2 linked regions of the Desulfocurvus vexinensis DSM 17965 genome follow. The protein of the gene in region 2 interacts with the protein of the main gene of each other region in a pairwise test. Links are inferred from orthologs where the notes say so. Each region holds a gene or a part of one and is shown on either strand. Other genes may lie near its edges. The genes, in order: mrdA and G495_RS0110465.

The links.
Region 1: the proteins of G495_RS0110465 (region 2) and mrdA interact in binary tests that used the Escherichia coli proteins (3 or more experiments, as listed by UniProt). The link is inferred for Desulfocurvus vexinensis DSM 17965 from one-to-one orthologs.

What each region holds. Positions count from the first base shown.
Region 1 is NZ_JAEX01000012.1:71,339-77,544, forward strand. Bases 1,345-4,322 are described here. They hold mrdA (penicillin-binding protein 2), read right to left. Parts: upstream 3,740-4,322; coding sequence 1,949-3,739; downstream 1,345-1,948. Other genes in these bases: rodA (rod shape-determining protein RodA), read right to left, coding at 1,345-1,952; G495_RS21725 (hypothetical protein), read right to left, coding at 3,723-4,187; mreC (rod shape-determining protein MreC), read right to left, coding at 4,197-4,322. Outside these bases: G495_RS0109810 (F0F1 ATP synthase subunit B), read right to left, coding at 1-176; G495_RS18555 (bactofilin family protein), read right to left, coding at 316-759; more of rodA, read right to left, coding at 837-1,344; more of mreC, read right to left, coding at 4,323-5,111; G495_RS0109840 (rod shape-determining protein), read right to left, coding at 5,113-6,153. UniProt on the Escherichia coli protein: Catalyzes cross-linking of the peptidoglycan cell wall. Responsible for the determination of the rod shape of the cell. Is probably required for lateral peptidoglycan synthesis and maintenance of the correct diameter during lateral and centripetal growth.
Region 2 is NZ_JAEX01000014.1:20,286-26,598, reverse strand. What follows is about bases 847-3,931. They hold G495_RS0110465 (penicillin-binding protein 1A), read left to right. Parts: upstream 847-1,246; coding sequence 1,247-3,616; downstream 3,617-3,931. Other genes in these bases: G495_RS0110470 (YkgJ family cysteine cluster protein), read left to right, coding at 847-1,250. Also shown: G495_RS0110475 (ArnT family glycosyltransferase), read left to right, coding at 1-679; more of G495_RS0110470, read left to right, coding at 681-846; G495_RS0110460 (flagellin N-terminal helical domain-containing protein), read left to right, coding at 4,003-4,899; G495_RS0110455 (cupin domain-containing protein), read left to right, coding at 5,082-5,444; G495_RS0110450 (peptidase U32 family protein), read right to left, coding at 5,556-6,313. UniProt on the Escherichia coli protein: Cell wall formation. Synthesis of cross-linked peptidoglycan from the lipid intermediates.

The sequences.
Region 1 (6,206 bases), on a different replicon or contig from region 2:
AGCTTCGTTTCGGCGTCGGCGACGAACTTCTCGGTGTCGCTGAGCAGACCGCCCATCACGCCCTTGCGCTGCCTGATGATCTCGCGGATGGGGGCGACCAGCAGGTAGTTCAGCACAATGAGCGTGATGATGAAGTTCACGAACTGCACGAAAAAGGTGTAGTCAAGATCAATCATGCTCGCCCTCGCGGAGGTTGTGAATTATTGAGCAAAGTCAAACGGGCTTTAGCTGATTTCCACCCCCCTGTCAAAGTTTTTTTCCCCTGGCGGGGGCGGGTGGAGCGGGCTGCCAACAGCCCGGAAAAGAACGAAAAAACTAGCGGAAAAGGCCGGTTTTCTGCGCCGGAGGCTCGGGCTTGTTACTTGTGGCACTATCTCCCTGGCCCGGCGCCGCGGCGCTGCCCGGCGCGGGGGCGGCGCCCTTCTTGATGCCCTTGCCGCCCATGGTGATCTGGCCCTCCAGCACGGCGCCCTCCTCGATGACCAGCACCGGGGAGCTCAGGCTGCCCACGACGTTGGCGGTCTTGTGCAGGATGATCTTGTCCTTGGCGTTGATCTCGCCCTGGAGCCTGCCGCTGATGATCAGCTGGCCGACGTTGACCGTCCCTTCCACGTTGGCGTCCTTGCCGATGACCAGGGTGCCCTGGGAGGCCACCTCGCCCTTGAAGGTGCCGTCGATGCGCACCGAGCCCTGGAAGTCGAGCCGACCCTGGTAGGTCGTGCCGGTGCCCAGGAAGGCGTTGATCTCGTCGCGTCCCATGAGTTGCTCCTTTCGCGCCGGGGGGCGGGCCCGCCGGACCGGCGCGCTGCTGTCCTGTGGCTGGCCGCGGCGGGCCCCTACGACCGCTTGAACACGAAGCGGCGCATGGACACGTTGATGACCACGCCGATGAGGCACAGGTTCACGACCATAGCGCTGCCGCCGTAGCTGATGAACGGCAGCGGGATGCCGACCACGGGCATCAGCCCGAGGACCATGCCCATGTTGATGAGAATCTGCCAGAAGAAATAAAAAAACACTCCGGCGGCGAGGTAGCTGCCGAAACGGTCCTTGGCCACGCTGGCCGTGACGAAGATTTGATACAGAAACATGCTGAAAAGTGAAAGTAAAATTATGGCGCCGATGAATCCCCACTCCTCGCCGAACACGGCGATGGCGAAGTCGGTGTGCTTCTCGGGCAGAAAGCGCAGCTGGCTCTGGGTGCCCGCCAGGTAGCCCTTGCCCCAGATCTGGCCCGAGCCGATGGCGATCTGCGACTGGTTGATATGGTAGCCCGAGCCCAGGGGGTCGGTGGAGGGGTCCAGGAAGGTCATGATGCGCCGTTTCTGGTAGTCGTGCAGGAAGAACCACGACAGGGGCAGCAGCAGCGGCCCGACCACCAGCAGCACCCGCAGCACGCCCTTGCGCAGCCCGCGGTAGAGGATCATGCCGCCAAGCAGCAGCAGCACCGACAGGCCTGACCCCAGGTCGGGCTGGATGATGATCAGCCCGGCGGGCACAAGGCCCACCAGCAGCACCAGGATCAGCTCGCCCCAGCCCATGGGCCGCGACCCGCGCGCGAGCAGCTTGGCCCCGATGAGCAGGATGCTGATCTTGGCGATCTCGCTGGGCTGGAGGTTGAAGAACCCCAGGTCCAGCCAGCGCTTGGCGCCGTAGATGGTCTTGCCGAACAGCGGCACGCAGAGCAGCAGCAGCACGGCCAGCACGAACAGCGGCCAGGCCAGGGTCTTCAGGTGCCGGTAGTCCAGGAACAGGAAGGCCACCATGCCCACCAGACCCATGGCCCCCCAGATGAGCTGCTTCTGGTAGAAGCTGCTCATGGTCTGCCCGGTTTCGACGCGAAATCCGCTGGCCGAGTAGAGGTTGACCACGCCCACGGCGAACAGCAGCGCCGCCAGCCCCAGAAGCGGCCAGTTGATGTGGTAGAGCATGCGCCGGTCGATGGGGCTCACCGCGTGGCCTCCCCGAAGAGGTAGTCGTACACCGAGGCCAGCATGGGCCCGGCCACGGACCCGCCGTGCCCGCCGTGCTCGACCATGCATACCGCCACATAGCGCTGGCCGTCCTTCTCGCCGAAGGAGGCCAGCCAGGCGTGGTCGCGCTCCTCGTAGGCCATCTCCTCGGTGGTTTCGCGCACATCGCCTTCCTTGAGCTTGAGCTTGACCACCTGGGCCGTGCCGGTCTTGCCGCCCATGACGGCGTCGCGCCGCTGCAGGCGCCGGGCCGTGCCCGATTTCACGGTCTCGACCATGGCGTCCACGATGAGCTTGCGCGTGCCTTCGCTCATGGGCAGGCGGCTCTGGGCCTCGGGGGCCTGGTCGGCCAGCAGCAGGGGCTTGTACAGTGTGCCGCCGTTGACCAGCGCGGACACGAAGCGCGCCACCTGGAGCGGAGTCACCAGGTTGAAGCCCTGGCCGATGGACATGTTGAGGTTGTCGCCGCCCACCCAGGGCTCGCCGAAGCGCCGCCGCTTCCAGTCCGGCGTGGGCACCAGCCCGCCTTTCTCGTGGGGCAGCTCGATGCCCGTGCGCTGGCCGAAGCCGCAGGCCATGGCGAAGGGCGCCATCTTGTCCACCCGCAGGCGCTCGCCCATGCTGTAGAAATACACGTCGCAGGACTGGACCTGGGCCTGCTGGTAGTTCACCGCGCCGTGGCCGTGCTTCTTCCAGCAGCGGAACACGCGCTTGCCCAACTGCACCTGGCCGCTGCAATAGACGGTCTCGCGGGGGTTGATGCCCGCCTCCAGGCCTGCGGCGCCGACCACCAGCTTGAACACCGAACCCGGCGGGAACATGCTCTGGATGACGCGGTTCTGCAGGGGGTGGCGAGGGTGGTCGCGCAGCGCCACCCACTGCTCGGTGGACAGCCCGGCCACGAACAGGTTGGCGTCGAAGGAGGGCATGCTGACGAAGGCCAGGATGCGTCCGGTGTCGGGGTCCATGACCACCACGGCCCCGGAGTGGCCGCCCATCTGCTCGGTGCAGCGGCGCTGCAGGCCCAGGTCGATGGACAAGCTGATGTCCTCGCCCGCGCCGGGTTCGCGCAGGACCATCTGGTTCAGCCTGCGCCCGGTGGCGTCCACCTCGACCTGGGTCAGGCCCTTGGCCCCGCGCAGGCGGCCTTCCAGCACCAGCTCCAGCCCGCCCTTGCCCACGTTGTCGCCCAGGGCCAGCCCGGAGTCCTTTTCCAGCTCCTCCTCGTTGGCTTCGGCCACGTAGCCCAGCACGTGGGAGAGCAGCTCGTCCTGCGGGTAGCGCCGCTTGGGGCGGACCACGATCTCCAGGCCCGGCCAGAACAGGGTGTTGGCCTCGATGTGGGCCAGGAGGTCGAAGGACAGGTCGGGCACCAGGATCAGGTGCTCGAAGGGCTTGACGCGGCGGCGGCCCTTCTCGAAGCGCTCGCGCAGTTCCGCCTGGGGGGTGCCGGTCCACTCGGCGATCTTGGCCAGGGTGGCGTCCAGGTCACGCACGTCCTCGCGCACCAGGCCCAGGGCGTAGGCGGGCTCGTTCACGGCCACCAGCTCGCCGGTTCTGTCGCGTACCAGGCCGCGCGGGGCGAAGCTGGCCTCCTGGCGCAGCTGGTTGTCGCGGGCCTTGGCCGCGAAGTGCTCGCCCTTGTAGACCTGCAGGTACCAAAAGCGCAGGGCGAAGACGCAGAACAGCCCCCAGATGCACACCTGGAGCAGGAGCAGGCCCGTGGCCGGGGGGGCCTGGCCCTCGGGCTCAAACTGCGACGACACTGCGCACCTGCCGCACGTAGAAGGTGTACAGGACGGCCCAGCCCACAGGGAAGGCCACGGCCTGCTGCACGCTGTCCCAGGCCAGGGTCTGCTGGTCCAGGGCCAGGCCCTGGAGCACGCCCATGCCGCTTTGCAGCGCGAAGTGCCAGCCGCCCATGAACACGCCGATGAAGAACACGAAAAGCACGTTGCGCGACTCGAACAGCCAGCGCCCGAGGACGAAGAAGACCACCAGCCCCGCATACCACAGGATCATATTGCCGAAGCTCGCGCTGCCCATGCCCTCCTGGAGCAGGATCCAGCACGGCAGCAGCCAGGTGAGCTGGCGCAGCCTGCGCTCCTGGAGCAGCACCACCACCGCCGGGCCGAAGGCGTCCAGCCCGGGCAGGGCCCGCTGGATCCAGACTGCGGCCACCGTGTAGGCCAGCCACCACAGGAAGACGTGCATGGCCGCCCCCTACTGCGCCCCGGCGGCGGGGGGGGGCGTCGGGGCGGGCAGAGGCGCCGGAGCCGGCTGCTCCGCCGGGGCGGGCTGCGCGCCGGGCTGCTCCGGCTGGGCCTCGGGCAGCAGCAGCAGCACCTCCTCCAGGTCGCGCAGATCCACCAGCGGCTCGGCGAGTACGGTGAGAAAGAGCGAGATGTCCGACCGCTCCACGGCTACCACCCGGGCCGCAGGCAGGCCTTTGGGGTGGATCTGCGCCAGGCCGGAGGTGATGAGGATCTCGCCGACCTCCAGGGTGGCGTTGAGCGGCACGTAGCGGACCTCCAGGGGTCTGCCCGGGCCCTGGCCGGTGAGGATGCCCGCGGTGCGGTTGGTGCGCCCCAGCACGGGCACCTTGCTGTTGTGGTCGGTGATGAGCAGCACCGTGGAGACGCTGAGCCCGGCGCGCAGCACGCGCCCGACTAGCCCGTCGGGCGTGGCCACGGGCGTGTTCACGTCGATGCCGCCCAGGGTGCCCTTGTCGATGATGATGCTTTCGAGCACGGCGTTGGGGCCCATGCGGTGGGCCATGACCCGCGCCCCGATCCCGTCCCATTCCTCGGGGGGCGCGAACGACAAAAGCCGCCGCAGCCTGTGGACTTCGGCGGCCTGCTCGTGGACCTGGGCCAGCTCCAGGGTCATGCTGTCCAGGCGCGTGCGCAGGGCGTCGTTCTCCTGGCGCAGGTCCAGCAGGTAGAGGTAGCGTTTCCACAACGCCTGGGTCTGGTCCGCCACCCACTGGCCCGGCTTGATGACAAGCCCGACGAATTCCAGGCCCGAACGGCTGGCCACGTCGTCCAGAACGCCGGTGCGGGCGTTCCACGCATACAGGCTGAGATAGAGGAACAGCGCGAGGAGGAGGATGGCGACGACGCCCTTCTTGGAGCGCATCCTAGTCTATCGTGACCTCCTTGAGCACATCCAGGTTGTCCAGGGCCTTGCCGGACCCCAGGACCACCGTGGACAGGGGGTCGTCAACGACGGTGATCGGCAGGCCGGTTTCCTCGCGCAGCAGCTGGTCCAGCCCCTTGAGCAGGGCGCCGCCGCCGGTGAGCACGATGCCGCGGTCCACGATGTCGGCGGCCAGCTCGGGCGGGGTCTGCTCCAGGGCGATGCGGCAGGCCTGGACGATGGCGTCCACCTGCTCGGAAATGGCCTTGCGCACCTCCTCGGAGGTGATGGTGATGTTCTGCGGGATGCCCGAAACCAGGTCGCGGCCCTTGACGGACATCTCGGTCTCGTTGTCCGAGGGGTAGGCGCTGCCGGCCTGGATCTTGATGGACTCCGCCGTGGATTCACCGATGAGCATGTTGTACTTGCGCTTGACGTGCTGCATGATGGCTTCGTCCATCTTGTCGCCGCCGACGCGCACGGACTTGGAGTACACCACGCCCGACAGGGAGATGACCGCCACCTCGGTGGTGCCGCCGCCGATGTCCACCACCATGTTGGAGGTGGGTTCGGTGATGGGCAGGTTGGCGCCGATGGCCGCGGCCATGGGCTCCTCGATGAGGTAGACCTCGCGCGCGCCCGCGCTCTCGGCGCTTTCCTTCACCGCGCGCTTTTCCACCTGGGTGATGCCCGTGGGCACGCAGATGATGATCCTCGGGCGCACCAGGCGGCGCGAGTTGTGGACCTTCATGATGAAATACTTGAGCATCTCCTGGGTCACGTCGAAGTCGGCGATGACGCCGTCCTTCATGGGGCGGATGGCCATGATGTTGGCGGGGGTGCGCCCGAGCATCTGCTTGGCCTCGTTGCCCACGGCCAGCACCTTGCGCCCGCCGCGGTTGTCCTGCTTCACGGCCACGACGCTGGGCTCGCGCAGCACGATGCCCTGGCCCTTGACGTAGACGCAGGTGTTGGCCGTCCCCAGGTCTATGGCGAGGTCGTTGGAGAAGAATCCAAGAACCGTATCGATAATTCTGGACATGGACGCTCTCTTGGGTCAACCCGGTGGTGCGGCGCGGAGGGAAAAAAACGGGC
Region 2 (6,313 bases):
GTGGGGTTTCTTCGCCCTGTGGTGCTTCCATACCAAGGTCCACCCCAACTGGTCCGCCGTGAGCTACGCCTCGGGGTTCATCCTGGCCGCCGTGGTGTGGGAGCAGGCCGTGCTGGCCCGGGGCTGGCGGCACTGGAAGGTCTGGGCCTGGCCAGCTGTGGGCGCGGTCATTTTCGCCCTGTGGCTGGTCCACGATCTGGTGCCCATGCCCTACCGCATGGAGCTGACGAACCCCATCACGGGCCGGGTGGCGACCATCGAGAATCCGGCCCTGCACCTCAAGGGCTGGGACGATATGGGTCAGGAGGTGGACCGCCTGCGGCGCACGCGCTTCGCCGACCCCGGGCGGGTCTTCCTGTTCGGCAACCACTACGACGTGACCGCCGAGCTGGCCTGGGTCGTGCCCGGGCACCAGCGCGCCTACTGCGTCAACGTGGGCCGCAGGCTGAACCAGTACGACCTGTGGCCCGGGCCCGAGGGGAAGACCGGCTGGGACGCCATCTACGTGCGCCAGAAGTTCAAGGGCGGCGTGGAGGCGGGGGTCGAGGAACTTTTTGATAAAACGGAGCAGATCCACTATCAGTCGATGCACCGGGACCGCCCGGCGCGCCAGTTCACCATCACCCTGTGCTACGGGTTCAAGGGCCGCTGGCCCCGCCCGGCCTCCTCGGGGTATTGATGTGGCCGATCCGCACGTCTGCCAGCGCTGCGCCCTGCTGGGCCCGACCTGCTGCTGCCTGGAACCCGGCAGCGAGCAGGGCTGTTTTCCGCTCTCGGAAACCGAGCGCGACCGGATTCTCGAGGCCCTGCCCGGCGAGGCCGGGGCCTTCGCCCGCGAGGCCAACGGCCCGGCCTTTGTGGCGAACATGAAGGCCCTGTTCCCCGGCGAGGAAGAGCTGGTGGCCCGGCTGTTCCCCGAGCGCGGCTTCCACATGCGTCTGGCCGTGGACGGGCGCGGGCGCTGCCGCCTGCTGGGACCCCGGGGCTGTGTTTTGCCGCGCGAGGCCAGGCCGCACTATTGCCGCCTGTTCCCGCTGTGGCCGGTGGGCCGCTCCATCCAGGTCTTCGCCGCCGAGCGCTGCCTGGCCTGGCGCGAGGGGCGCGGCATGCGGCGCCTGCTGGTCCTGTTGGACACCACGGAAAAAAGCGTCAGAGAACTCCATGGCCGGTTGCGGCTGGCCTGGGGCCTGCCCCCCGAGCGGGGCCTGCCCGGGGCCCAGCCGCCGACCCAGGCCGGAGAAAAACAATGAAGAAGTTCGCGATCATTCTTGGCATTCTGCTGGGCGGCGCCGTCGTGCTGGCCGCAGCCCTGGCGGGCGGCCTGTACTACTGGGCCTCCCTGGACCTGCCCGACTTCAAGCGCATTACCGACTATAATCCGCCGCTGGTGACCACGGTCCACGCCCGCGACGGGCGCGTGCTGGGCTATTTCTACAAGGAAAAGCGTTTCCTGGTGCCGCTGGCCGAGCTGCCGCCGCACGTCTCGCGCGTGTTCCTGGCCGCCGAGGACAGCGCCTTCTTCGAGCACGAGGGCGTGGATATGACGGCCATCCTGCGCGCCCACATACGCAACCTCCAGGCTGGGCATGTGGTCCAGGGCGGCAGCACCATCACCCAGCAGGTCATCAAGTCCCTGCTGCTGACCCCCGAGCAGAGCTACAAGCGCAAGATCCGCGAGGCAATCCTGGCCTACCGCTTGGAACGCTACCTGACCAAGGACGAGATCCTGACCATCTACCTGAACCACATCTTCTTTGGCGCCCGAGCCTACGGCATCGAGGCCGCAGCCAGGACGTACTTCGGCGTCCACGCCAAGGACCTGACCCTGGCCCAGGCGGCCATGCTGGCGGGCCTGCCCAAGGCGCCCTCGCGGTTCAACCCCTTCCGCAACGACGAGCGCGCCCGCGAGCGCCAGGTCTGGATTCTGGGCCGGATGCGCGAGCTGGGCTGGGCCAGCGCCGAGGAATACGAGGCGGCCATGGCCGAGGAGCTGGTCTTCTCCAGCATGGCGGACCCGTCCTGGACCCTGGGCGCCTATTACCTGGAGGAGGTCCGCCGCAGCCTCATCGAGACCTACGGCGAGGACCAGGTCTACAACTCGGGCATGCACGTCTACACGGCGGTGGACCTGGACCACCAGCGCGCCGCCGAGATCGCCCTGCGCAAGGGCCTGCGCGATTCGGCCAAGCGCCGGGGCTGGACCGGACCCAACCAGAACCTGCCCGAGCGGGAGTGGGAGGAATTCCTGGTCCGCACGGCGCGCGACCCCGGGGCCCTGGCCGCCGGGGACTGGGTCGAGGCCCTGGTGGTGGCCGTCCAGCGCGAGTCGGCCACGGTGCGTTTCGGCGCCCTGCGGGGCAGCATCGGCGTGAAGGACATGGCCTGGGCCCGCACGCCCAACCCGGCCCGCTCCACCGAGGAGGTGCCCCCCGTGGCCGACTGCACCACGGTGCTGCGCCCGGGCGACGTGGTCTGGGCTTCGGTGAAGGCCGTGCCCGCCGCCGGGGAAGGGCAGGAGCAGGACGCCGCCGCGCCCTGGCCCCTGGCCCTGGAGCGCGAGCCCGACGTGCAGGGGGCCCTGGTGTCCCTGGAGCCGGAAAACGGCGAGGTCCGCGCCCTGGTGGGCGGCTATTCCTTCGAGGCCAGCCAGTTCAACCGTGCCACCCAGGCCCGGCGCCAGCCCGGCTCGGCCTTCAAGCCCATCGTCTATTCCGCGGCGCTGGACGGCGGCCTGACCCCGTCCTCGGTGCTGCTCGACGCGCCCATCGTCTACACCGACGCCGCCACCGACCGCGTCTGGAAGCCCGAGAACTTCGAGGGCGTGTTCTACGGGCCGACCCTGCTGCGCACGGCGCTGGTCAAATCGCGCAACCTGGTGACCATCCGCGTGGCCCAGCGCATCGGCATCCGCCGGATCATCGAGCGCGCCAAGGCCCTGGGCCTGGAGGCCGAATTCCCCGAAGACCTGTCGGTCAGCCTGGGCTCGGCCCCGGTGAGCCCGCTGAACCTCGCCCAGGCCTACACGGCGCTTGCGCGCGGCGGGTCGTGGATCGAGCCGCGCTTCATCCTGCGCGTGGAAAGCGCCTGGGGCGAGGAGCTGTTCAAGTCCGAGCCCCGGGTCCACGAGGCCATCTCGCCGCAGACGGCCTACATCATCACCGCGCTGATGAAGGAGGTTGTCAACGACGGCACGGGCTGGCGCGCGCGCCAGCTGGGCCGCCCCGTGGCCGGCAAGACCGGCACCTCCAACGACGAGCAGGACGCCTGGTTCGTGGGCTTCACCCCGGGCCTGCTGTCGGTGGTCTGGGTCGGCTTCGACCAGGTCGCGCCCATGGGCAAGTACGAAACGGGCGCCCGCGCGGCCTCGCCCATCTGGGTGGACTACCGCATGGCCGTGGAGGCGGGCTACCCCGAGCGCGACTTCCCCCTGCCCCAGGGGGTGGTCATGGCGCGCATCGACCCCGCCTCGGGCCTGCTGGCCGCGCCCTATGCCGAGAAGACCTTCTTCCTGCCCTTCAAGGACGGCACCCAGCCCACGGAAACCGCCCAGGGCGACGAGTCCGGCGGGTCCGGCCCGTCGGCCACCACCCGTGGCGAGGACCTGCTCAAGCAGTAGCCGCCGCCCCTTCCGCGCCAGCAAGGCGCCGTGCCCCCTGCGGGCACGGCGCCTTTTTGCATGCCCCGGCCCGGCCCGGGCCCCGCCCTGGCCCACTCCGGCCCGGGGCGCGCGGCCATGGATGCCCGGGCCTGCGGCCCGGCCCGGACGGGTGGGGCAGGGCGCTGCGGGTGCGCGCGGCGCGATGCGTTTCGGCCAGCAAAACCGGGGGGTGCGCGGCGCCTGGGCGGAAAGTTCCGGGCAGAGTGAAAAAAAACCTAAAGTTCCCCCTGGTAAAGGCCGATAAGGCTGGCAAGTGGGTAGGGGCAACAGGCCGCGCGGAGTGGGGACTTTGGCGCCGGCGCCCCTTGGCAAGGAAGCCCTCAACTTTTCAAGGAGGAAAGGTTATGTCACTGGTCATAAACAACAACCTGATGGCGAAGAACGCCGCCCGCAACCTGTCCATCGCCTTTGGCGACCTGGGCGTTTCGACCCGGCGCCTGTCCTCGGGCCTGCGCGTGGACACCGCCGCCGACGACGCCGCCGGGCTGGCCATCCGCGAGCTGATGCGCGCCGACATCGCGTCCCTGAACCAGGGCGTGCGCAACGCCAACGACGCCATCTCGCTGATCCAGACCGCCGACGGCGCCCTGGGCGTCATCGACGAAAAGCTGATCCGCATGAAGGAGCTGGCCGAGCAGGCGGCCACGGGCACCTACAACTCCGACCAGCGCCTGATCATCGAGTCCGAGTATCAGGCCATGGCCTCGGAGATCACCCGAATCGCCAACTCCACGGATTTCAACGGCATCTACCTGCTCAACGGCAACCTCTCCGGCGCCGAGTCAACCCACGACGGGTCCGCCCTGACATCCACCGGCCCGCTGAAGATCCACTTCGGCTCCGGCAACGACAGCGCCGAGGACTACTACTACGTGAGCATCAACAGCTCCACCGCCTCGGCCCTGGGCGTGGGCAACAACTCGGGCGCGGGCGCGGGCTACACCATCTCCACCCAGTCCGCCGCGCAGAACGCCCTGGACGCCCTGAACGACGCCATCATTTCCAAGGACAACATCCGCGCCGCCCTGGGCGCCACCCAGAACCGCCTGCAGAACACCATCTCCAACCTGCAGATCCAGGCCGAGAACCTGCAGGCCTCGGAGTCGCGGATTTCCGACGTGGACGTGGCCCTGGAAATGACCGAGTTCGTGCGCCAGCAGATCAAGTCCCAGGCCGCCGTGGCCATGCTGGCCCAGGCCAACAGCCTGCCGCGCCTGGCCATGTCGCTGCTGGGGGGGTAGCCGAGGCGCCCGGGGCCGGCTAGCGGCCCCGCTCCGGGCGCTGCATCCCGCGCCCGGCGTGTTCGTCCCCACGGCCCGCTCCGGGCCGACTCCGCACAGTGGAAGCGGGGCCTCGCGGCCCCGCTTTTCCTTTGCCCGCCCCGGGCCTTCCCAAGGGGCCGCCTTTGGGGCATGGTCCCGGCATGAAAACCAGCTATGCCCTTGTTCCGCCGTATGTCACCAAGGACGGCTCGGTGATCCGCGAGCTGATGCATCCCGCCGTGCACGGCAACGCCGCCCAGAGCCTGGCCGAGGCCACGGTGGAGCCCGCCAGCGCCACGGCCCTGCACCGCCATCCCGCGACCGAGGAGCTCTACCACGTGCTCGAGGGCACGGGGGCCATGACTCTGGGCGGCGAGACGTTCGCCGTGGGTCCCGGCGACACGGTGTGCATCCCGCCGGGCACGGCCCACCGCATCGCCAACACGGGCCCCGGGCCGCTGCGCGTGCTGTGCTGCTGCGTCCCGGCCTACGCCCACGACGACACCGAGCTGTTGCCGGGCTGAGGCCCGGGTGCCGCGCGGGGCAACGCACACGGCCCCGGCCCCGGAATACCCGGGGCCGGGGCCGCTGTCGTGGTCGCGCCCCGGCCCTGCGGGTGCGGTGCGCGGCTTGCGCTAGAGCAGCTTGAGGTCCCAGTTGAAGGTCGAGGCGCGCGTGGCCTTGGGCACCTCGCGCGGGATGGACTCGAACAGGTGCGCGAACATCACGTAGCCCGCGCTGGCCAGTTCGCCTTCCTTGGCGCGCAGGTCGATGCCCCAGTTGGGGTAGATCCAGTTGTTGGGGCCGTAGCGCCGGGTCCAGCAGATTTCGCCCTTGGGGCTTTTCAGCGGTTTTTCCGGCTTCACGGCGTCCGCCGGGATGCGCGTGATGCCCAGGGGCCACATGCCGTAGGTCACGAAGCCCAGGGGCAGGGGGCTGTGGCGGGGCAGCTCCAGGGCGTCCTCGCGGGCCAGCTCGGGGCTGACGATGGCCCCGGCCAGGCCCATGTCCGCCAGGGCCTGCACGGCCAGGGCGTTGGACACGTTGCAGAACGGCCCGGCCCACAGCTCGGCCTCGCGGCGGTGCGTCGGCTTGGGGCCCTTGGCGCCCCTGCCGCGCAGGGGGCGGCGCAGGTGCGCCCCGGGCGCCGGGCGCCGGGCTTCGTCGGCCTGGGCCGCGCCCTGGGCCTGCCCGCCGGGAAACAGGCAGACCTGCCACGGCGCGCCGAGCACGAAGCGCGTGGCCCCGGCGCGCAGGGCCTGGGCCACGGTGTCGGCCCACATGCGTTCCTCGTCGGGCCAGATCACCGGCGGCAGCCACCACCAGCTGCGCCCGGCCCCGGCCAGCTGCGACTTGGGCGAAAGCCACGCCGCCGGGGACAGGCCCTTGGCCA